One region of the Streptomyces sp. NPDC012888 genome, then DNA from elsewhere that is predicted to be linked to it. Evidence: predicted binding sites of a transcription regulator. Region 1 holds the regulator's gene; each other region holds the start of a gene.
What was found. The regulator HrcA, encoded in region 1, represses chaperone genes, less so after heat shock. The targets are predictions, from matches to a motif close to TTNGCACTCNGNNNNNCNGAGTGCNAA.
Positions count from the first base shown of each region.

Region 2: a site for HrcA is predicted at 3,162-3,188, ahead of groES (co-chaperone GroES). Genes of this name have one in related genera too.
Region 3: a site for HrcA is predicted at 3,340-3,366, ahead of groL (chaperonin GroEL). Genes of this name have one in related genera too.

Region 1 covers NZ_JBIBBM010000003.1:411,724-419,103, forward strand. The annotation lists gene ACFY61_RS06690 (AMP-dependent synthetase/ligase) at 1-495, shown strand, start outside; gene hemW (radical SAM family heme chaperone HemW) at 564-1,796, shown strand; gene ACFY61_RS06700 (DUF3097 domain-containing protein) at 2,635-3,453, opposite strand; gene ACFY61_RS06705 (MBL fold metallo-hydrolase) at 3,485-4,213, opposite strand; gene hrcA (heat-inducible transcriptional repressor HrcA) at 4,346-5,362, shown strand; gene dnaJ (molecular chaperone DnaJ) at 5,363-6,499, shown strand; gene ACFY61_RS06720 (nitronate monooxygenase) at 6,610-7,380, shown strand, end outside.
Region 2 covers NZ_JBIBBM010000006.1:211,812-219,191, reverse strand. The annotation lists gene ACFY61_RS13340 (SDR family NAD(P)-dependent oxidoreductase) at 1-102, shown strand, start outside; gene ACFY61_RS13335 (ester cyclase) at 165-875, shown strand; gene groL (chaperonin GroEL) at 962-2,593, opposite strand; gene groES (co-chaperone GroES) at 2,707-3,015, opposite strand; gene ACFY61_RS13320 (hypothetical protein) at 3,450-3,797, shown strand; gene ACFY61_RS13315 (FtsW/RodA/SpoVE family cell cycle protein) at 3,976-5,382, shown strand; gene ACFY61_RS13310 (polysaccharide deacetylase family protein) at 5,397-6,293, opposite strand; gene ACFY61_RS13305 (polysaccharide deacetylase family protein) at 6,290-7,156, opposite strand; gene ACFY61_RS13300 (methyltransferase domain-containing protein) at 7,315-7,380, shown strand, end outside.
Region 3 covers NZ_JBIBBM010000015.1:106,901-114,280, forward strand. The annotation lists gene ACFY61_RS24640 (PTS transporter subunit EIIC) at 1-505, shown strand, start outside; gene ACFY61_RS24645 (phosphoribosylanthranilate isomerase) at 784-1,386, opposite strand; gene groL (chaperonin GroEL) at 1,592-3,211, opposite strand; gene ACFY61_RS24655 (cold-shock protein) at 3,569-3,775, opposite strand; gene ACFY61_RS24660 (MoaD/ThiS family protein) at 4,174-4,452, opposite strand; gene thrC (threonine synthase) at 4,491-5,765, opposite strand; SAM riboswitch class I at 5,783-5,932, opposite strand; gene ACFY61_RS24670 (glucosyl-3-phosphoglycerate synthase) at 6,108-7,085, shown strand; gene ACFY61_RS24675 (trehalose-6-phosphate synthase) at 7,156-7,380, shown strand, end outside.

The DNA.
Region 1 (7,380 bases):
TGGCTGCACACCGGCGACATCGGCGAGCTGTCCCCCGACGGCTACCTGCGGATCACCGACCGCAAGAAGGACCTGATCAAGACCTCGGGCGGCAAGTACGTCGCCCCCGCCGAGATCGAGGGCCAGTTCAAGGCGGTCTGCCCGTACGTCTCCAACATCGTGGTGCACGGCGCGGACCGGAACTTCTGCACCGCCCTCATCGCCCTCGACGGCCCGTCCATCCTCGGCTGGGCCGCCGAGAACGGCCTGGAGGGCAAGTCCTACGGCGAGGTCGTCGCCGCCCCGGAGACCGCCCGGCTGATCGAGACGTACGTCCAGACCCTCAACGAGGGCCTCCAGCGCTGGCAGACGATCAAGAAGTTCCGCATCCTGCCGCGCGACCTCGACGTCGAGCACGGCGACCTCACGCCCAGCCTGAAGCTGAAGCGGCCGGTGGTGGAGCGCGAGTTCAAGGCGCTGATCGAGGAGATGTACGAGGGCACGCGCGAGGCGTAGCCGCCGCCCCGGCCGCGGCTCCCCGCCGCGGCCCCGGGGCACACCGGGCGGTGCGGGACAATGGACCCATGCCTTCCGCACTGCCCGATGGTGAGCCCATGCCCGAGGACGGGTCGCTGCCGTCTCACGCCCTGCAGGGCTCGGCGGCGCGGCCGCTCGGGTTCTACCTGCACGTCCCGTACTGCGCGACCCGTTGCGGGTACTGCGACTTCAACACCTACACCGCCACCGAGCTGCGCGGCACGGGCGGGGTGCTGGCCTCCCGGGACAACTACGCCGACACCCTGACCGACGAGGTCCGCCTGGCCCGCAAGGTGCTCGGGGACGACCCGCGCGAGGTGCGGACCGTGTTCGTCGGCGGCGGCACGCCGACCCTGCTGGCGGCCGCCGACCTCGTCCGGATGCTCGGCGCGATCCGCGACGAGTTCGGGCTGGCCGCGGACGCGGAGGTCACCACCGAGGCCAACCCGGAGTCGGTGACCCCCGAGTACCTGGCCGAGCTGCGGGCGGGCGGGTTCAACCGGATCTCGTTCGGCATGCAGAGCGCCCGGCGGCACGTGCTGAAGGTGCTGGACCGCACGCACACCCCCGGGCGGCCCGAGGCCTGCGTGGCCGAGGCCCGCGCGGCGGGCTTCGACCACGTCAACCTCGACCTGATCTACGGCACCCCCGGGGAGACCGACGACGACTGGCGGGCCTCGCTGGACGCGGCGATCGGGGCCGGCCCGGACCACGTCTCCGCGTACGCGCTGATCGTGGAGGAGGGCACCCAGCTGGCCCGCCGGATCCGGCGCGGCGAGGTCCCGATGACCGACGACGACGTGCACGCCGACCGCTACCTGATCGCGGACGAGGTGCTGGGCGCGGCGGGCTACGACTGGTACGAGGTGTCCAACTGGGCCACCTCGGAGGCGGGCCGCTGCCTGCACAACGAGCTGTACTGGCGCGGCGCCGACTGGTGGGGCGCGGGCCCCGGGGCCCACTCCCACGTGGGCGGGGTCCGCTGGTGGAACGTGAAGCACCCCGGCGCGTACGCGGGGGCGCTGGCGGAGGGGCGCTCGCCGGGCGCGGGCCGGGAGGTCCTGTCCGAGGAGGACCGCCGCGTCGAGCGGATCCTGCTGGAGCTCCGGCTGGTGGACGGCGTCCCGCTGTCCCTGCTGGCCCCGGCGGGGCTGGCCGCGTCGCGCCGGGCGCTGGCGGACGGCCTCCTCGCGGCCGCTCCGTACGGGGCCGGCCGCGCCGTCCTCACCCTGCGCGGGCGCCTCCTGGCCGACGCGGTGGTCCGCGACCTGGTCGACTGACCCTGCGCCGGCCGCGCACCCCTGCCGGGGCGCCCCCGAGCCGGAGCCCCGCCCGACCGCGCGGGGCGCTGCCCCGCACTCCGCGCCTCAATCGCCGGCGGGGCTGGAGTGGCCGGGCAAGGGCGTCGCCCGCGCAGCCGGGTCTGGGCGGGGCATATCAAGCCCGAGTGGCGTTTGAGCGGGTCCGGCGGGGGCTCCGGCCGGCCACGTGGGGCGCTGCCCCGCACCCCGCGCCTCAATCGCCGGCGGGGCTGGAGTGGCCCGGCGAGGGCGTCGCCGCGGAGCCGGGTCTGGGCGGGGCATATCAAGCCCGAGCGGCGTTTGAGCGGGCCCGGCGGGGGTTCCGCCCGGCCACGTGGGGCGCTGCCCCGCACCCCGCGCCTCAATCGCCGGCGGGGCTGGAGTGGCCCGGCGAGGGCGTTGGCGCGCGGCCGGGTCCCGGCGGGGCTGGAGTGGCCCGGCGAGGGCGTCGCCGCGGAGCCGGGTCCGGGCGGGGCATATCAAGCCCGAGCGGCGTTTGAGCGGGCCCGGCGGGGGCTCCGCCCGGCCACATGGGGCGCTGCCCCACACCCCGCGCCTCAATCGCCGGCGAGGCTGGATGTGCCGACCGGGCTGGACGTGCCGGGGCAGGGCGTTGCCCACGCGAACCGGCCCCGGCCGGGGCGTGGCCCGCGCGGCTCGGTCCGGGCGGGGGCGCCGGTCCGGTGGGGGGCCGGGTGGGGCGTCGGCCCGGCGGGGGCCGGGCGGGGGCGTCCGCCCGGCCGGGGGTCCGGGTGGGCTCGGGAGGGGGCTGGGGCGCGTGTCGAGCGGCGGTGGGCCGGTCCGGGCGGGGTGGGGGTCAGGGGGTGGTGACGAAGTCGATCAGTTCTTCCACGCGGCCCAGGAGGGCCGGCTCCAGGTCGCGGTAGGAGGTGACCCGGGACAGGATCCGCTGCCAGGCCGCCCCGGTGTTCGGGGGCCAGCCCAGCGCGCGGCAGACGCCCGTCTTCCAGTCCTGGCCCCGCGGGACGACCGGCCAGGACGGGATGCCCAGGGCCGACGGCTTGACCGCCTGCCAGACGTCGACGTAGGGGTGGCCGACCACCAGGACGTCCGGAGTCGACGACACCCGGGCCGCCAGCCGGGACTCCTTCGAGCCGGGGACCAGGTGGTCCACCAGGACGCCGAGGCGGGCGTCCGGGCCAGGGGCGAAGTCGGCGACGATCGCCGGCAGGTCGTCCACGCCGGAGAGGTACTCCACGACCACGCCCTCGATGCGGAGGTCGTCGCCCCAGACCTTCTCCACCAGTTCGGCGTCGTGCCGGCCCTCCACGTAGATGCGGCCCGCCCGGGCCACCCGGGCCCGCGCCCCCGGGACCGCGATCGAGCCCGAGGGCGTGAGGGCCGGGGCGCCGGCGCCGGCGCCGGCCGCCGCGCGTGAGGGGCGTACCAGGGTGACCACCTCGCCCTCCAGCAGGAAGCCGCGCGGCTCCAGCGGGAAGACCCGGCGCTTGCCGAAGCGGTCCTCCAGGGTCACCGTGCCCGCCTCGCAGGCCACCACCGCCCCGCAGAAGTCGGTACCCGCGACCTCCACCACCAGTTCCGGATCGGCGGGCACCTCCGGCACCGGCTTCGCGCGCTTCCAGGAGGGGGTCAGGTCGGGGGAGTACTCGCGCATTCGGCCGAGGGTAGGGGTGGAGTCCCGCCGATCAAGGCGACACGCCGAAACGTGCCGCGAGTGTGGCGCGCTGCTCACGCACGAAGGCCGCGTCGACCACCGCCCCGTGGCCCGGCACGTAAAGCGCCTCCTCGCCGCCGAGCGACAGCAGCCGGTCCAGCGCGGCCGGCCACTGCCGCGGCATCGCGTCGGGGCCGGCCAACGGCTCCCCGGACTCCTCGACCAGGTCCCCGCAGAACACCACCTCCCGGCCCCCGGGCACGAAGACGGCCAGGTCGTGGCCGGTGTGCCCGGGCCCGACGTTCGCCAGCAGCACCTGCAGCCCGCCGAGGTCCAGGGTCCATTCGCCGGAGACCAGGTGCCGGGGGACGGCGAGCCGCTCCGTGGACTCCGCGGCGTCCGGCTCCGGCAGGCCGTGCCGGACCGCGTCCGCGCGCAGTTCCCCGCGCCCGGAGGCCGAGCCCAGCAGCAGTTCGAGCCCCACCGGGCCGAACACCTCCGCGCCCGGGAACGCCCCGCCGCCCAGGACGTGATCGAAATGGCCGTGCGTGAATGCGATATGGGTCACGCCGCGGCCGGTCAGCCGCTCCGCCTGGGCCCGCAGTTCCGCCCCCTCCCGCAGGCTCGAACCCGGGTCCACCAGCAGCACCGAGGCGTCCCCGACCACCAGTCCGGCCGTACAGTCCCAGCCGGGGAGCCTGCGCCGCCCCGTCCGCCCGGTCAGCCGCTCCCACCCCGCCTCTTCCCAACGCACGTCCATGGCGCGACGCTACCGTGACGAGCTCCCTTGCCTTGGGTGTACCTGCCAGCCGTACACTGAGCCGGGGGATTCCTGGCACTCCCGCCCGTTGAGTGCCAACCACGACGACGCTCACAGCTGGAGGTGGCGCGCATGCTCAGTGAACGCAGGCTCGAAGTGCTGCGCGCCATCGTCCAGGACTACGTCGGAACGGAGGAGCCCGTCGGCTCCAAGGCCCTCACCGAGCGCCACCAGCTCGGCGTCTCGCCCGCCACCGTGCGCAACGACATGGCCGTGCTGGAGGAGGAGGGCTACATCGCCCAGCCCCACACCAGCGCCGGCCGGATCCCCACCGACAAGGGCTACCGGCTCTTCGTCGACCGCCTGGCCGGGGTCAAGCCGCTGTCCACGCCCGAACGGCGGGCCATCCAGAACTTCCTCGACGGCGCCGTCGACCTCGACGACGTGGTGGGGCGCACGGTACGGCTGCTCGCGCAGCTGACCCGGCAGGTCGCCGTGGTCCAGTACCCCTCCCTGACCCGGTCCACCGTCCGGCACGTCGAGCTGCTGATGCTCGCGCCCGCCCGCCTGATGCTCGTCCTGATCACCGACACCGGCCGGGTCGAGCAGCGCATGGTCGACTGCCCCGCGCCGTTCGGCGAGCAGTCCCTCGCGGACCTGCGGGCCCGGCTCAACGGCAAGGTCGTCGGCCGCCGCTTCGCGGACGTGCCGCAGCTGGTGCAGGACCTGCCGGAATCCTTCGAGACCGAGGACCGCGCCACGGTCCAGACGGTGCTCGCCACCCTCCTCGAAACCCTGGTCGAGGAGACCGAGGAGCGGCTGATGATCGGCGGAACCGCCAATCTCACCCGCTTCGGACACGACTTCCCGCTGACGATCAGGCCCGTGCTGGAGGCGCTGGAGGAGCAGGTCGTGCTCCTCAAGCTGCTCGGCGAGGCCGGCGAGTCGGGGATGACCGTACGCATCGGCCACGAGAACGCCTACGAAGGACTCAACTCCACGTCGGTCGTCTCCGTCGGCTACGGTTCGGGCGGCGAGACAGTCGCCAAGATGGGCGTGGTCGGACCGACCCGCATGGACTACCCCGGAACGATGGGAGCGGTACGCGCAGTGGCACGTTACGTCGGACAGATCCTGGCGGAGTCGTAAGTGGCCACGGACTACTACGCCGTACTCGGCGTGCGCCGCGACGCATCGCAGGACGAGATCAAGAAGGCCTTCCGGCGGCTTGCCCGCGAGCTGCACCCGGACGTCAACCCCGATCCCAAGACGCAGGAGCGTTTCAAGGAGATCAACGCCGCCTACGAGGTGCTGTCGGACCCGCAGAAGAAGCAGGTCTACGACCTCGGCGGCGACCCGCTGTCCTCCTCGGGCGGTGCGGGCGCGGGCGGTTTCGGGGCCGGCGGCTTCGGCAACTTCTCGGACATCATGGACGCCTTCTTCGGGCAGGCGTCCCAGCGCGGCCCGCGCTCGCGCACCCGGCGCGGCCAGGACGCCATGATCCGCCTGGACCTGGAGCTGGACGAGTCCGCCTTCGGGACCACCAAGGACATCCAGGTCGACACCGCCGTCGTGTGCACGACCTGCTCCGGCGAGGGCGCCGCACCCGGCACCTCCGCGCAGACCTGCGACATGTGCCGCGGCCGCGGTGAGGTCTCCCAGGTCACCCGGTCCTTCCTCGGCCAGGTCATGACCTCCCGCCCGTGCCCGCAGTGCCAGGGCTTCGGCACCGTGGTCCCGACCCCCTGCCCCGAGTGCGCGGGCGACGGGCGCGTCCGGTCCCGCCGCAACCTCACGGTCAAGATCCCGGCCGGCGTGGAGAACGGCACCCGGATCCAGCTCGCGGGCGAGGGCGAGGTCGGCCCCGGCGGCGGCCCCGCCGGCGACCTGTACGTCGAGATCCACGAGCTGCCCCACCCGGTGTTCCAGCGCCGCGGCGACGACCTGCACTGCACGGTCACCATCCCGATGACCGCGGCGGCACTGGGCACCAAGTGCCCGCTGGAGACCCTGGACGGCATGGAGGAGGTCGACATCCGTCCCGGCACCCAGTCCGGCCAGTCGATCCCGCTGCACGGCCGCGGCGTCACCCACCTGCGCGGCGGCGGGCGCGGCGACCTGATCGTCCACGTCGAGGTGCAGACCCCGGCCAAGCTCGACGCCCAGCAGGAGGAGCTGCTGCGGCAGCTGGCGAAGCTGCGCGGCGAGGAACGCCCCACGGGCCAGTTCGCCCCCGGACAGCAAGGCCTGTTCAGCCGGCTGAAGGACGCGTTCAACGGCCGGTGAGCCCGGTCCCGGCCGGGTGATCACGGCACCTGGCCGGTTGCCGCGACCGGACTATGCCAGGCGAATCGTGTGATTCGGTCTGGTGCGGGGGACATGGCACGATGCAGGTCATGTCCTCCGCACTGAACGGTCTCTTCCCCTACCCGATCGTGCAGGCCCCCATGGCGGGCGGAGCCTCCTGCCCGCCGCTCGCCGCCGCCGTCTCCCAGGCCGGCGGCCTCGGCTTCCTGGCCGGCGGTTACAAGACCGCGGACGGCATGTACCAGGAGATCAAGCAGCTGCGCGGACTCACCCGGCGGCCGTTCGGCGTCAACCTCTTCCTCCCGCAGTACGGGCAGCCCGACCCGGCCGCCGTCGAGGCCTACCGGGGCCAGCTGGCCGGGGAGGCCACCTGGTACGAGACCTCCCTCGCCGCGGAGGACACCGTCGGCAACACCGACGACGGCTGGGACGCGAAACTGGCCATTCTCATCGAGGACCCGGTACCCGTCGTCTCGTTCACCTTCGGCTGCCCCCCGGCCGCAGCGCTCACCTGCCTCCGCAAGGGCGGCACCCGCACCCTCGTCACCGTCACCTCCGTCGCCGAGGCCCTGACCGCGCAGGACGCCGGCGCCGACGCCCTCTGCGTCCAGGGCATCGAGGCGGGCGGCCACCAGGGCACCCACCGCGACGACCCGCAGGCCGACGGCACCGGAGTGGGCCTGCTCGCCCTGGTCGCACAGGTACGCGAGGCCGTGGCCCTGCCCATCGTCGCGGCGGGCGGACTGATGCGCGGCTCGCAGATCGCCGCGGTGCTCGCCGCCGGCGCCGAGGCCGCCCAGCTCGGCACGGCCTTCCTGGCCTGCCCGGAGTCCGGCGCCCACCCCCTGCACAAGAAGGCG
Region 2 (7,380 bases), on a different contig from region 1:
GACCCCCGGTACAAGGCGCTGATGGGCGTGGCCAAGCTGGTGCCGCGCGGGCTGCTGGGCGGGATCTCCTCGCGGACCGGGCGGAAGTACGGCCCGCAGTAGCGACAAGCGAAAGGGGCGTACCGGAATAAAATGGTCATGTCCTATCTCGCCCGGGAGACGCCATGACATTCGTACAGATTATCGATTACAAGACGCGCAGGTACGACGACCTGTCGGACCTCCTGGACCGCTACGTGGCCCAGAGCCAGGGTCGGCGGACGGTCACGCACAGCCTGATCGGCAAGGACCGCGACGACGAGGAACACTTCGTCGACGTCGTCGAGTTCCCCTCGTACGAAGAGGCCATGCGGAACTCCCAGCTCCCGGAGACGGACAGGATGTTCCAGGAGATGGTGTCGCTCTGCGACGGCATGCCCAAGTTCACCAACCTCGACGTGGTGCGGGACGAACAGCTCAACAAGCACCTGGCCAACCGGGTGTTCGAGGACGCCCTCATGCACGGCAACATGGGCGTCATCGAGGAGTGTTTCGCGACGAACTGCATCGACCACGACGCGGGCAAGGAGGAGTCCACCGTCATCGGCCGGGACGCGATGCGCGCCGACATGGAACGGTGGCGCGGCGCCTTCGACATGACGTTCGAGCCGATGGCCCAGCTGGCCGAGGGAGAGTTCGTCACCACGGTGTGGAAGTGGCGCGGTACCCACAAGGGTGAGTTCATGGGAGCGGCACCCACGGGAAAGACCTACGAGATGACCGGGAGCACCACGTTCCGGTGCGTCAACGGCGAGATCACCGAGGCCTGGTGGAGCTACAACGTCGCCGACCTGCAGCGCCAGATGGGCGCGTCCGGCACTCCGTACGCGACCTAGGACCCAGGGGGTCCGGCACGGGGAAGGCCCCGCTCCGCATCACGCGGAACGGGGCCTTCGCACGCTGTGGCGCGTTCAGTGGCCGATCAGTGGCTGTGGCCGTGACCGTGGCCGTGACCGTGACCGTTGTCCTCCTCCTCGGCCGGCTTCTCGACGACCAGGGTCTCGGTCGTGAGCAGCAGCGAGGCGATGGAGGCGGCGTTCTCCAGGGCGGAGCGGGTGACCTTCACCGGGTCGATGACGCCGGCCTTGACCAGGTCGCCGTACTCGCCGGTCGCGGCGTTGAAGCCGTTGCCCTTCTCCAGCTCCGCCACCTTCGAGGTGATGACGTAGCCCTCGAGGCCGGCGTTCTCGGCGATCCAGCGCAGCGGCTCGACGACGGCGCGGCGGACGACCGCGACACCGGTGGCCTCGTCGCCCTCCTTGCCGAGGTTGTCGGCGAGCACCTTGGCGGCGTGGACCAGAGCGGAGCCACCACCGGAGACGATGCCCTCCTCGACCGCGGCGCGGGTCGCGGAGATGGCGTCCTCCAGACGGTGCTTCTTCTCCTTCAGCTCCACCTCGGTGGCGGCGCCGACCTTGATCACGCACACGCCGCCGGCCAGCTTCGCGAGGCGCTCCTGCAGCTTCTCGCGGTCCCAGTCGGAGTCCGTGGCCTCGATCTCGGCCTTGATCTGGTTGACGCGGCCGAGGACGTCCTCGGAGGAGCCGGCGCCGTCCACGATCGTGGTGTCGTCCTTGGTGACGGTCACGCGGCGGGCGCTGCCCAGCACGTCCAGACCGGCCTGGTCGAGCTTGAGGCCGACCTCCTCGGCGATGACGGTGGCACCGGTGAGGGTGGCCATGTCCTGGAGCATCGCCTTGCGGCGGTCACCGAAGCCGGGGGCCTTGACCGCCACCGCGTTGAAGGTGCCGCGGATCTTGTTGACGACGAGGGTGGAGAGGGCCTCGCCCTCGACGTCCTCGGCGATGATCAGCAGCGGCTTGGAGCCACCCGCCTGGATGACCTTCTCCAGCAGCGGCAGCAGGTCCTGGATGGAGGAGACCTTGCCCTGGTGGATCAGGATGTAGGGGTCCTCGAGGACGGCCTCCATCCGCTCCTGGTCGGTGACGAAGTACGGCGAGAGGTAGCCCTTGTCGAAGGCCATGCCCTCGGTGAACTCCAGCTCCAGACCGAAGGTGTTCGACTCCTCGACGGTGATGACACCGTCCTTGCCGACCTTGTCCATCGCCTCGGCGATGAGCTCGCCGACCTGCTGGTCCTGCGCGGAGAGCGCGGCCACGGCGGCGATGTCGGTCTTGTCCTCGATCGGGCGGGCGGTGGCGAGGAGGTCGTCGGAGACGGCCTTGACCGCGGCGTCGATGCCCTTCTTCAGGGCGGCCGGGGAAGCACCGGCGGCGACGTTGCGCAGACCCTCGCGGACCAGGGCCTGAGCCAGGACGGTCGCGGTGGTGGTGCCGTCACCAGCGATGTCGTTGGTCTTGGTCGCCACCTCCTTCACGAGCTGGGCGCCCAGGTTCTCGTACGGGTCGTCGAGCTCGACCTCGCGCGCGATGGTGACACCGTCGTTGGTGATGGTGGGGGCGCCGAACTTCTTGTCGATGACGACGTTGCGGCCCTTGGGGCCGATCGTCACCTTGACCGTGTCGGCAAGCTTGTTGACGCCGCGCTCGAGGGCGCGACGGGCGTCCTCGTCGAACTTCAGGATCTTCGCCATGGGAGCGGTTCAGCCCTCTCGAAAAATCTGGGTTTCAAACGAACCGCGCCCCTCGCCGCCCGGCTTCAGCGGGGTGACCAGGGGCGCAGCTCGAAGCATTTCTGCTGGGTGAATTACTTCTCGATGATCGCGAGCACGTCGCGAGCCGAGAGGACGAGGTACTCCTCGCCGCTGTACTTCACCTCGGTGCCGCCGTACTTGCTGTACAGCACGATGTCGCCGACGCTCACGTCGAGCGGCAGACGCTGGCCGTCCTCGAAGCGGCCCGGGCCCACGGCGAGGACGACGCCCTCCTGGGGCTTCTCCTTCGCGGTGTCCGGGATGACCAGGCCGGAGGCCGTGGTCTGCTCGGCGTCGAGCGGCTGGACCACGATGCGGTCCTCAAGCGGCTTGATGGCAACCTTGGAGCTGGCGGTCGTCACGATCCGACCTCCCCCTTCGGAGATCTCACGGGGTTAACTGTCTGAGGTGGCGACCAGGTGGATCCGTCGTCGCGGGTGCCGGACCTGCCCGTCGCTGTGTTGGCACTCACCGGGGGCGAGTGCCAGGGCCGAGACTATTCCGGCGATTAGCACTCGGTCAAGCGGAGTGCCAATTCGACCCGGTGGGCGTTGCGGAATCACGCCCTCCGGGCGGTTCCCGACGACGCCGGAAGCGAGCATGCCCCACCGACGGCCCCGGTACGCACGGCGCGCCACGGGCACCGGTTCCCGGGGGCAGGGCCGGATGGCGGGCGGAGGAACGATTCTTCGGCGGCCGTCCGGCTGACCGTGCTCCCGGCGGGGACATGACCGCCCGGCGCGGAGGGAACCCAGTGGCCGCAAGTCCCCACCCCCACACCGTGAGGAAGCCCTCCATGCGCATCCGCCACACCCTCGGTGCCGCCGCCGGCGCCGCCCTGCTCGTCCTGGCGCTCCCCACCTCGGCCGGCGCGGCCGAGGGCACCTTCACCTACGAGTACCGCTCCGAGGACCGGGCCATGCAGAGCGGGCAGCTGAGCGACCCGCCGAGCGAGGTGTGCATCACCCTGGACGAGGCGAACGACCCGTCCGAGGTGCCGCCGGCGCACAGCGCCGTCAACGGCACCGACGAGACCGCCACGGTCTTCGCCGCGCCCGACTGCACCGGCCCCTACACCGACATCGAGGCGGACGAGGAGGGCTCCACGCAGCTCACCTTCCGCTCGGTGATCTTCCACGACTGACCCGGCCGGTCACGGGGAAGGGCCCCGCCGCGGTTCCCGCGGCGGGCCCGCCGGTCCGCCGGTCCGCCGGTCCCAGGAACCTCGGCGGGGACATCGACGTCGTAGTTGATATGAAGATAAAGCGCCGCATTCGCGAGCAGACCGGACCGAAGGCCCCCTTCGACGGCGGCACGAGCCCGTGCGCGGGCTGACGCCCCGTACGGTGGCCGGCTCCCGCCGCCGAACCGAAGCGCTGCTCCTCGTCCTCGTCGTCGGCATCACGGTCTTCGGCCACGCCAACGCGGGCCTGGCGATGCACGGTGAACCTCCGCCGGACCTGGCCGGATTCGCGATCAGCATGACCCTGCTGGCCCTGGTGGCCCACCTCGGTGTCCGCCGGTTCGCCGCGTACGCCGATCCGCTGGTCCTGCCGCTGGCCATGCTGCTCACCGGGATCGGGCTGGTCCTGCTGCACCGCCTCGACCAGGGCTACATCGACCGGTACGGCTCGGCCCCGGTCGCGCCGGGGCAGCTGATGTGGAGCGTCATCGGCGTGGCGGCCTGCGTGGCCGTCGTGGCCCTGCTGCGCGACCACCGCTACCTCCAGCGCTTCATCTACATCACCATGGCCGTGGCGCTGGTCCTGCTGATCGCCCCGGCGTTCTTCGGCGCCGACAAGTACGGCGCGAAGCGGTGGATCGTCATCGGCGGCCTGTCGCTCCAGCCGGGCGAGTTCGTGAAGATCATGATCGCGGTGTTCTTCGCCGGCTACCTGGTGGTCCACCGCGACACCCTGGCGCTGGCGGGGCGCCGGTTCCTCGGCGTGCAGCTGCCGCCGATGCGTCAGCTCGGCCCGATCATCACCGTGTGGATCGTGTCCCTGCTGGTCCTCGTCTTCGAACGGGACCTGGGCACCTCGCTGATCTTCTTCGGCGTCTTCGTGGTGATGCTGTACGTCGCCACCGAACGCACCAGCTGGATCGTCACCGGCCTGCTGATGGCGGCCGCCGGCGCCTTCGTGGTCGGCTCGACCGAGGCGCACGTCAAGAACCGCGTACAGGCCTGGCTCGACCCGATGGCGATCTTCCTGCCGGAGGACCAGCGGCCCAAGGGCCTGATCTCCGACCAGTCCGCTCAGGCCCTGTTCAGCTTCGGCACCGGCGGGATCTCCGGCACCGGCCTCGGCCAGGGACACCCCGAGCTCATCGCCTTCGCCGGGCGCAGCGACTTCATCCTCACCACGGTCGGCGAGGAGCTCGGCCTGGCGGGCCTGATGGCGGTCCTGCTGCTGTACGGGCTGCTGGTCCAGCGGGGCCTGCGGATGGCCCTGGGCTCGCGGGACCCGTTCGGCAAGCTGCTGGCGGTCGGCCTGGCGTCGGGCCTGGCCCTCCAGGTCTTCATCGTCACCGGCGGGGTGACCGGCCTGATCCCGCTGACCGGCAAGGCCATCCCGTTCCTGGCCAGCGGCGGGTCCTCACTGCTCGCCAACTGGATCATGATCGCCCTGTTGCTGCGGATCAGCGACAGCGCCGAGCGCCAGCGCGAGGCGGACTCCCGGGCGGCGGCGGAGTCCCGTGACCCCGGAGGGCTGGTGGCGGTGGGGTGACGGGCCGGGCGCGCTCACAGGTAGTCCTCCAGGCGGCCTATCCGGTAGCCCTGTTCCTGGATCTTCTGGAGCATGCGCGTGGTCATCTGGGTCTCCGTCGAGCCCTTGAGCTCGGCCGGACCGCGGAAGTGGGCCAGGATGATGTCACCGGGCCGGAGGGCGGAGCCCTCGGCGTACTGGAGGTCGCGGATCTGCATGGACACCCGCCAGGTGACGAGCGCCTCGACCCCGCACTCCTTCGCGGCCCGGAGGGTGTCGTCGTTGTAGGAGCCGTACGGGGGGCGGAAGAGGCGGGGGCGCTGCCCGAAGCGCTGGGCGAGCTTGTCCTGCTGGCCGCATATCTGGGCCTTCTGCGCCGCGTACGACAGCTTCTGCAGGTTGGGGTGGTTCAGCGTGTGGTTGTTGATCGTGCTGCCGTTGCCCTGGTCCCGCAGCTGCTGGAAGTGGTCGTAGCCGCTCGACGCGACGCTGTCCGTCAGGAACATGGTGATCGGCAGTTTCAGGTCGGCCGTCTGCCGGAGGAACCGCGGGTCCTTCTCCCTGCCGTCGTCGAAGGTCACGAAGACGATCTTCTCGCCGGCCGGCACGGGTATTCGGTCCACCACCGGCACCCGCCCGGGCGCGGCCTTCGGCAGCGCCGGCTTCTGCGCCGGCCGGGGCGCGAACTCCAAGGGCCGGGACAGGCCCCAGTGCTTGTACGCGAGGGAGGGGTCCGCGGCCTTGGAGGGCGAGGGGCCGGCGGAGGCACCGGCCCCGCCGCCGCCCTGCACCTGGTCGGTGGTCTTGCGGCCCAGCCGTTCGATCGGGTCCACGCTCTCCCCGCAGCCGGCGAGGAGGAGCGTCAGCGCGCCGGCCGCGATCAGTCCGGTCGCCCGGTTCCCTCGGGCCGACGGCCGGCGCGCTCGCTTCACAGGTAGTCCTCCAGGCGGGCCACGGCGTAGCCCTTCTCGGTGACGGTCTTCATGACCTGACGGATCATGTCAGGCATGGTGCCCTTCCAGTCCTCGCGCCCCCTGAAGTGCGTGAGGATGATGTCTCCGGGATGCAGGTCCCTGTCCCACTCCCGATAGTCCAGACGGTTGGGGAAGGCCTCCGCGTTCCACAGCGGGACGTGTTTGATGCCGCAGGACTTGGCGGCGCGCAGGGTGTCCTCGTTGTAGTTGCCGTAGGGCGGGCGGAAGACGGTCGGCCGCTTGCCGAACTGCTTCTGGATGGTGTCCTGCATGCCGCAGATCTCCTGGCGCTGCTTCTCGTAGGAGAGCGCGGGCATGTAGCGGTGGTTGAGGCTGTGGTTGTTGAGGGTGACGCCCGCCTCCTGCATCCGCTTGAAGTAGGGGTAGTCGTCCCGTACGAGGTAGTCGCTGAGGAACGCGGTGTAGGGGATGTCGAGTTCCTTCATCATGCGGATGAACTCGGGGTCCTTCTCCGCTCCGTCGTCGACGGTGAGGAAGACGACGTTCTCCTCGGTCGGGATGGTCGTGAACACCGGCGGCAGGCCCTCGTGGTCGTCGACCTCGAAGCCCTCGCGGGTCTCGATCTCCGGCTTCTCCTTGGGCGCGGCGGGGGCCGTGAGCGGGGTCTTGAGCAGTCCCCACTTCTTGGCGGCGGCGATCCGCGCGGCCTGCTTCTGCTTGAGCCGTGTCGCCTGGTCGACCGCTCCGGCGGCGCCGGCCGCGGCTCCGGCCTTGGGCTTCTCGCCCTTGGTGGGCGGCTTCTCCGCCTCGGACGAGCAGGCGGTGCCCAGGGCGGCGAGGAGCAGCGCGGCCAGCGCCACCCCGGACCGACCGCGCGCACCGGCTACCCGGCGAGTGTTTTGTTCCTTTTTTCCTACTAGCTGCATAGCAGCGCATATTGTCAGGCCGGGAGCCCGACACTCCGGACGACACCGCCACCGCGCCGCACCTTCCACCGGCTGGCGGACACCGCCCCGCGCTGGCGGACAATGAGCCGGTGAACCCGCACGACTTCGCCGCCCTGCTGACCCCCGAGGGCAGCGCC
Region 3 (7,380 bases), on a different contig from region 1:
GCTGCCCATCCTGGCCATGGCGGGGGCCGGGCAGGTCGGCGCGGCGATCGCCGTCTTCCTGCGGCTGCCCCGCAACGGCTCGATCCGTACGACCGTCAAGTCGGCCCTCCCGGCGGGCTTCCTGGGCGTCGGGGAACCCCTCATCTACGGCGTCTCACTGCCGCTCGGCCGGCCGTTCGTCACCGCCTGCGCGGGCGGCGCGGCCGGCGGCGCCTTCGTCGGACTGTTCAACCAGCTCGGCACCGCCTTCGGCTCCACCGCGATCGGCCCCTCCGGCTGGGCCCTCTTCCCGCTCCTCGACGGCCGGTCCGGGATGGGGACCACGGTCGCCATCTACGCGGGCGGCCTCGTCGTCGGCTATCTGGTGGGCTTCCTGGCGACGTACTTCTTCGGCTTCACCCGGCAGATGCTGACCGACCTCGACACCGACCCCGCCGAACCGGGCGACGGCGACGACGGCCCCGGCCCCTCCCCGGAACCCACGAAACACCCGGCCCTGACGTGACCTGACCTGACCCGCCGGGCTCCTCAGCGCGGGAAGGCTCCGGTGTCCAGCCTCACCGCGAACGGCTCGGGAAGCTCCACCGCGTCACCGAACGGCACCCGGTCAGCGTGCTTGTAGGCGCCGTTCTCGGGTGTGTGCCGCGGGGCCCCCGCCCCGGCCCGTCCGCGCGGGGCGGGAGCCGCTCCGGGGCGCCGGGGCGCCCTTGGCAGGGTGCCCGCGGGCGGTTGGGCGCGGGCAGGGGCGTAGGTCCGGGCGGGCGGGGGCCGAAGGCCCCTGCGTCAGGCGCCGCGCGCGGCCTCGATGAAGGCGCGGATCAGGTCCGGGGACTTCACGCCGCGTTCGGTCTCGACCCCGCTGGAGACGTCGACGCCCCAGGCGCCGGTGGTCGTGACGGCCTCGCGTACGTTGCCGGGGCCGAGCCCGCCGGCCAGGAGCCAGTGGCCCGCGGGGGCCGTGAAGTCGGCCGCGCCCCAGTTCCACGGCTTGCCGGAGCCGGGGTCGGGGGCGTCGATCAGCAGCAGGTCCTCCCCGTACTCCCCGCACCGCCCGACCCGCGTGGCGGTGGCGCGGAGCAGGGTCCGGCCGGGGGCACGGAGGGCGGCGAAGTCCTCCGGCGGCTCGTCGCCGTGCAGCTGGACGCCCCGTACACCGCTCTCGTCGGCGAAGCGGCGCACCTCGTCCAGGGGCTGCTTGCGGAACACGCCGACCGTCAGCACGCCGTCCGGGACGCGCGCGGCGAGCCGGCGGGCGGTGGCGGCGTCGACGGTGCGCGGGCTGCCGGGTGCGAACACGAAGCCGACCGCGTCGGCGCCGGCCGCCACGGCGGCGTCGACGTCCCGCTCGGTCTTCAGCCCGCAGATCTTGATGAACAGGTCGGCCATGCTCCCAGTCAACCAAACCGGAAGGCCCGCGGGCCGCCGCGTCCACAGGGCGGGCGGCGGCCCGGGGCCGTGACCGTTGCGGCGGGTCAGCCCGCGCGCCGGCTGCGGCGGGGCCTGCGGTCGTACGGGAACGCCCGAGGGCGGTATCCCCGGCTGGGGATACCGCCCTCGGTCAGGAACGGCTGATCGGGCCCGGAGGCGTCGATCAGAAGTCCATGTCACCGCCCGGCATGCCGCCCGGAGCGGCCGCGGCCTTCTCCGGCTTGTCGGCGATGACGGCCTCGGTGGTCAGGAACAGCGCGGCGATCGACGCGGCGTTCTGCAGCGCGGAACGGGTGACCTTGGCCGGGTCGATGATGCCCTCGGCGACCAGGTCGACGTACTCGCCGGTCGCGGCGTTCAGGCCGTGGCCCGGGGTCAGGTTGCGCACCTTCTCCACCACGACACCGCCCTCGAGGCCGGCGTTGACGGCGATCTGCTTCAGCGGGGCCTCGAGCGCCAGCTTGACGGCGGCGGCACCGGTGGCCTCGTCGCCCTGGAGCTCCAGCTTCTCGAAGACCTGGGAGGCCTGCAGCAGGGCCACGCCACCACCGGCGACGATGCCCTCCTCGACGGCGGCCTTCGCGTTGCGGACGGCGTCCTCGATGCGGTGCTTGCGCTCCTTGAGCTCCACCTCGGTCGCGGCGCCGGCCTTGATGACGGCCACGCCGCCGGCCAGCTTCGCGAGGCGCTCCTGGAGCTTCTCGCGGTCGTAGTCCGAGTCGGAGTTCTCGATCTCGGCGCGGATCTGGTTGACGCGACCGGCGACCTGGTCGCTGTCACCGGCACCGTCGACGATGGTGGTCTCGTCCTTGGTGATGACGACCTTGCGGGCGCGGCCCAGCAGGTCGAGACCGGCGTTCTCCAGCTTGAGGCCGACCTCCTCGGAGATGACCGTGCCACCGGTGAGGATGGCGATGTCGCCGAGCATCGCCTTGCGGCGGTCGCCGAAGCCCGGGGCCTTGACGGCGACGGACTTGAAGGTGCCGCGGATCTTGTTGACGACCAGGGTCGACAGGGCCTCGCCCTCGACGTCCTCGGCGATGATCAGCAGCGGCTTGCCGGACTGCATGACCTTCTCCAGCAGCGGAAGGAGGTCCTTCACGTTGCTGACCTTGGAGTTGACGATGAGGATGTACGGGTCGTCCAGGGACGCCTCCATACGCTCCATGTCGGTGGCGAAGTACGCCGAGATGTAGCCCTTGTCGAAGCGCATGCCCTCGGTGAGCTCGAGCTCCAGACCGAAGGTCTGGGACTCCTCGACGGTGATGACGCCTTCCTTGCCGACCTTGTCCATGGCCTCGGCGATGAGCTCGCCGATCTGGGTGTCGGCGGCGGAGATGGAGGCCGTGGAAGCGATCTGCTCCTTGGTCTCGACGTCCTTCGCCTGCTCCAGCAGCGCGCCGGAGACGGCCTCGACGGCCTTCTCGATGCCGCGCTTCAGGGCCATCGGGTTGGCGCCGGCGGCGACGTTGCGCAGGCCCTCGCGGACGAGCGCCTGGGCCAGGACGGTGGCGGTGGTCGTACCGTCGCCGGCGACGTCGTCCGTCTTCTTGGCGACTTCCTTGACCAGCTCGGCGCCGATCTTCTCGTACGGGTCCTCCAGCTCGATCTCCTTGGCGATGGACACGCCATCGTTGGTGATCGTGGGGGCGCCCCACTTCTTCTCAAGGACGACGTTGCGGCCCTTGGGGCCAAGGGTGACCTTGACGGCGTCGGCGAGCTGGTTCATGCCGCGCTCGAGACCGCGCCGGGCCTCCTCGTCGAACGCGATGATCTTGGCCATGTGAAGTGGTCCTCCCGGACTGGGGTGGATTGCTTCGGACCGCGCCCGGCGCCCGCGACGGACGGTTCGCGTGCCCGGCGGTTCCTTCCCGCCAGGGCCTGCCAACCTCACCGACTCGGTCCTCGTCGTTATCACTCTCACCCGGAGAGTGCTAACGCCAATGATTAGCACTCGGCACCCGAGAGTGCAAGAAGGTGGCTTCGAAGAAGCCTCGATGAGGGGTGGTGGCCGGGCGACGGGAGGGCGCGAGCGGCTTGGGCGGAGGCACGCGAACCCGCAGGTGAACACACGAGGGGCCCGCGTCCCTGTCCGGGATGCGGGCCCCTCGTACGTACGTGTCGGTGGTCGACGCCCTGGTCAGATCTGCGCGAGCTTGACCATGTCGGCCTGCGGACCCTTCTGGCCCTGCGAGATCTCGAACTCGACCCGCTGACCCTCTTCAAGGGTGCGGTACCCGTCCATCTGGATGGCGCTGTAGTGGACGAACACATCCGCACCACCGTCGACCGCGATGAAGCCGTAGCCCTTCTCCGCGTTGAACCACTTGACGGTGCCCTGAGCCATGCCTAACTCCCCTATTACTGGCCCTTGCGCAGGACCGCACTTCGCGGTCCCGGGTCAGAACTTGCGTCGGAACGCGTCGACCGCGGCTGAATGTATCTGCACCGACGCTGTCTGCAACAGGTCATTCCGGCGAGAAATCTGGACACTCGGATAGGCGGAAATAGCGCGATAATCCGGCATGCTCCAGGGCAAGTTGGACCTGGCAAAACACGCCAAAGCCCCATATCGCACGTGCATATTGGCCCGATGTCGACCATGGAGAGGCCCGCTCATATGCGGCGGGCAAGAACAGCGGAGGGGACTTCCCCAACTCTACCGCGCCCAACCAAGCAGAATTGCCCCCTCCGCTTTTACGGAGGGGGCAATTCAGGGGTTGCGCGCGTCAGCCCGCGGAGGGGTCAGCAGCCACCGGCGACGGCCGGAATGATGGAGACGCCGGCGCCGTCCGGCGTCGCCGTCTGCAGCCCGCCCTCGAAGCGCACGTCGTCGTCGTTGACGTAGACGTTGACGAACCGGCGCAGCTTGCCCTGGTCGTCCAGGACGCGCGCGGCGATCCCCGGGTGGTTCTTCTCCAGGGACTCGATGACCTCGGCCAGGGTCGCGCCCTCGGCGGGAACCTCGGCCTGGCCGCCGGTGTAGGTGCGCAGGATGGTGGGGATGCGGACGTTGACGCTCATGGCGCTACTGCCTTTCCGGTAGTGCGTGGGGAGGGTGGTCAGGCCAGGCCGGCGGCGCGGAACGCGTCCAGGCTGGGGCGGATGACGGCGGTCTGGCCGGTGTCCCCGGCGACCGCGTCGAGGGTCTTCAGGCCGTCACCGGTGTTGAGGATGACGGTGGTCAGGGACGGGTCGAGGACGCCGTTCTCGATGAGCTTCCTCGTCACGCCGACGGTCACGCCGCCCGCGGTCTCGGCGAAGATGCCCTCGGTCTGCGCGAGCAGCTTGATGGCCTCGACGACCTGCTCGTCGTTCACGTCCTCGACGTAGCCGCCGGTGCGGCGGGCGATGTCGAGGACGTACGGGCCGTCCGCCGGGTTGCCGATGGCGAGGGACTTGGCGATGGTGTTCGGCTTCTGCGGGCGGACCACGTCGTGGCCGGCCTTGAAGGCGGTGGACACCGGGGAGCAGCCCTCGGCCTGGGCGCCGAAGATCTTGTACGGCTTGTCCTCGACCAGGCCCAGCCTGATCAGCTCCTGCAGGCCCTTGTCGATCTTCGTGAGCTGGGAGCCGGACGCGATCGGGATGACGATCTGGTCGGGCAGCCGCCAGCCGAGCTGCTCGCAGATCTCGTAGGCCAGGGTCTTGGAGCCCTCGCCGTAGTACGGGCGGAGGTTGACGTTGACGAAGCCCCAGCCCTCGCCCAGCGGGTCGCCGATGAGCTCGGAGCAGAAGCGGTTGACGTCGTCGTAGTTGCCCTCGATGCCGACCAGGTCGCCGCCGTACACCGCGGCCATGACGACCTTGCCCTGCTCCAGGTCGTGCGGGATGAACACGCAGGACCGGAAGCCGGAGCGGGCGGCGGCGGCGCCGACGGCGCCCGCCAGGTTGCCGGTGGAGGAGCAGGAGAGGGTGGTGAAGCCGAAGGCGCGGGCGGCCTCGACGGCGATGGCGACGACGCGGTCCTTGAAGGAGTGCGTCGGGTTTCCGGAGTCGTCCTTCACGTACAGCTTGCCGGTGACGCCCAGCTCCTTGGCCAGGTTCTCGGCGTCCACGAGCTTGGTGAAGCCCGGGTTCAGGTTGGGCTTGCCGGCGACGTCGGCCGGGACGGGCAGCAGCGGGGCGTAGCGCCAGATGTTGTTCGGGCCGGCCTCGATCGCGGCGCGCAGGGCCTCCGGGTCGCCGGCGGGCAGGTCGTACGCCACCTCCAGCGGGCCGAAGCACTCGGCGCAGGCGAAGATGGGGCCGAGGTCGAAGCGGGTTCCGCACTCGCGACAGGAGAGCGCGGCGGCGGGTCCGAGATCGACGGGGGTGGCGACAGTCTGTACAGCCATGACGGCGAGGCCCTTTCTCCTCATCTTCCTCATGACGCGTTTCGTCACGAGACGGATTTGGCACCTTCCCTAGCCGGGGACCTCGCTGCAGATTGCGAACGCGAGAACCGACTGGAGGGTTGCCGGGGCTTCAACGGGCCGTTTCCCTCTGCCCCTCTGGATGAGCGGTATGGCTCCGGGCCGCGCGCTCTATGGCGCACCCGGGCATTTGTCTGCGAGCACCCCCGGCATGCGGGGGTCCTGCGCGTTGTTCAAGACTGTAACCGAAGGGACGGGCGCGTGAGACAGACGTCCGAACCGCGAGATGGATCACAAGACGGACGGAACCGGGGAGTGCCGCAGGTGCTGGAAGAGGTGGAGCGCTGGTTGGCCCGGCGTTCCTGGACCGCCGCCGACAGGCCGCTCGACCTGCTGCTTTCCGCGAAGCGGGCAGCCGGGACGACGGTGAGCGTCGTGCTTCCGGCGCTGGACGAGGAGCCGACCGTCGGGGCGATCGTCGAAACGATCCGGCGTGAACTGATGGACGGCCTTCCGGTTCCCCTGGTCGACGAACTGGTGGTGGTCGACTCGGACTCGAGCGACCGGACCGCCGAGGTCGCCGCCAAGGCCGGTGCGCGGGTGGTCCACCGCGACGAGATCCTGCCGCGCGTCCCGGCCCTTCCCGGCAAGGGCGAGGTGCTGTGGCGTTCGCTGCTGGCGACCAGCGGGGACGTCGTCTGTTTCGTCGACGCCGACCTGCGCGACTTCTCCTCCGTCTTCGTCTCCGGGATCGTCGGCCCGCTGCTGACCGACCCGGACGTGCAGTTCGTCAAGGCCATGTACGACCGTCCGCTCAGCCCGGAGGTGGACGGCGGGGCCGCGGGCGCCGCGCCCGGGCAGGGCGGCCGGGTGACCGAGCTGGTGGCCCGCCCCCTGCTCAACCTGCACTGGCCGCAGCTGGCGGGGTTCGTCCAGCCGCTCGGCGGCGAGTACGCGGTGCGGCGATCGCTACTGGAGCGGCTGCCGTTCCCGGTGGGGTACGGCGTGGAGCTGGGCCTGCTGGTCGACGCCCTGCACACGGTCGGCCTCGACGCGCTGGCCCAGGTCGACGTCGGCGTCCGGCTGCACCGCCACCAGAGCGGCCAGGCCCTGGGCCGGATGGCCGCCGCGATCTACCGGACGGCGCAGGTGCGGCTCTCCCGCGGCCATCTCGTGCGGCCGGTGCTGACGCAGTTCGAACGCGGCCCGGACGGGTTCGTCCCGCGCGACCACGCCGTGGACACGGAGGAGCGGCCGCCGATGCGCGACGTCGCGGAGTACGCGCGCCGGTACGTGGCCTAGCGGCCCGTCGGGCATGCCGGCCGGAGGAACGGGACGTTTGAGCGAGCGCGGGCCGGGCTAGGTTCGCCGCATGGCTTCCCAGGTACTCGTAGCAGCGAACCGCGGCCCCCTCTCGTACACCCTCGCCGCCGACGGCACCCTCGGTGCCCGGCGCGGCGGCGGCGGTCTGGTCTCAGGACTGTCCGCCGCACTCGCCGAGCAGCCGGACGCGCTGTGGATCTGCGCGGCGCTCTCCGAGGGGGACCGGGAGGCGGTGCGCCGCGGGGAGTCCGAGCCGGGCGTGCGGATGCTCGCG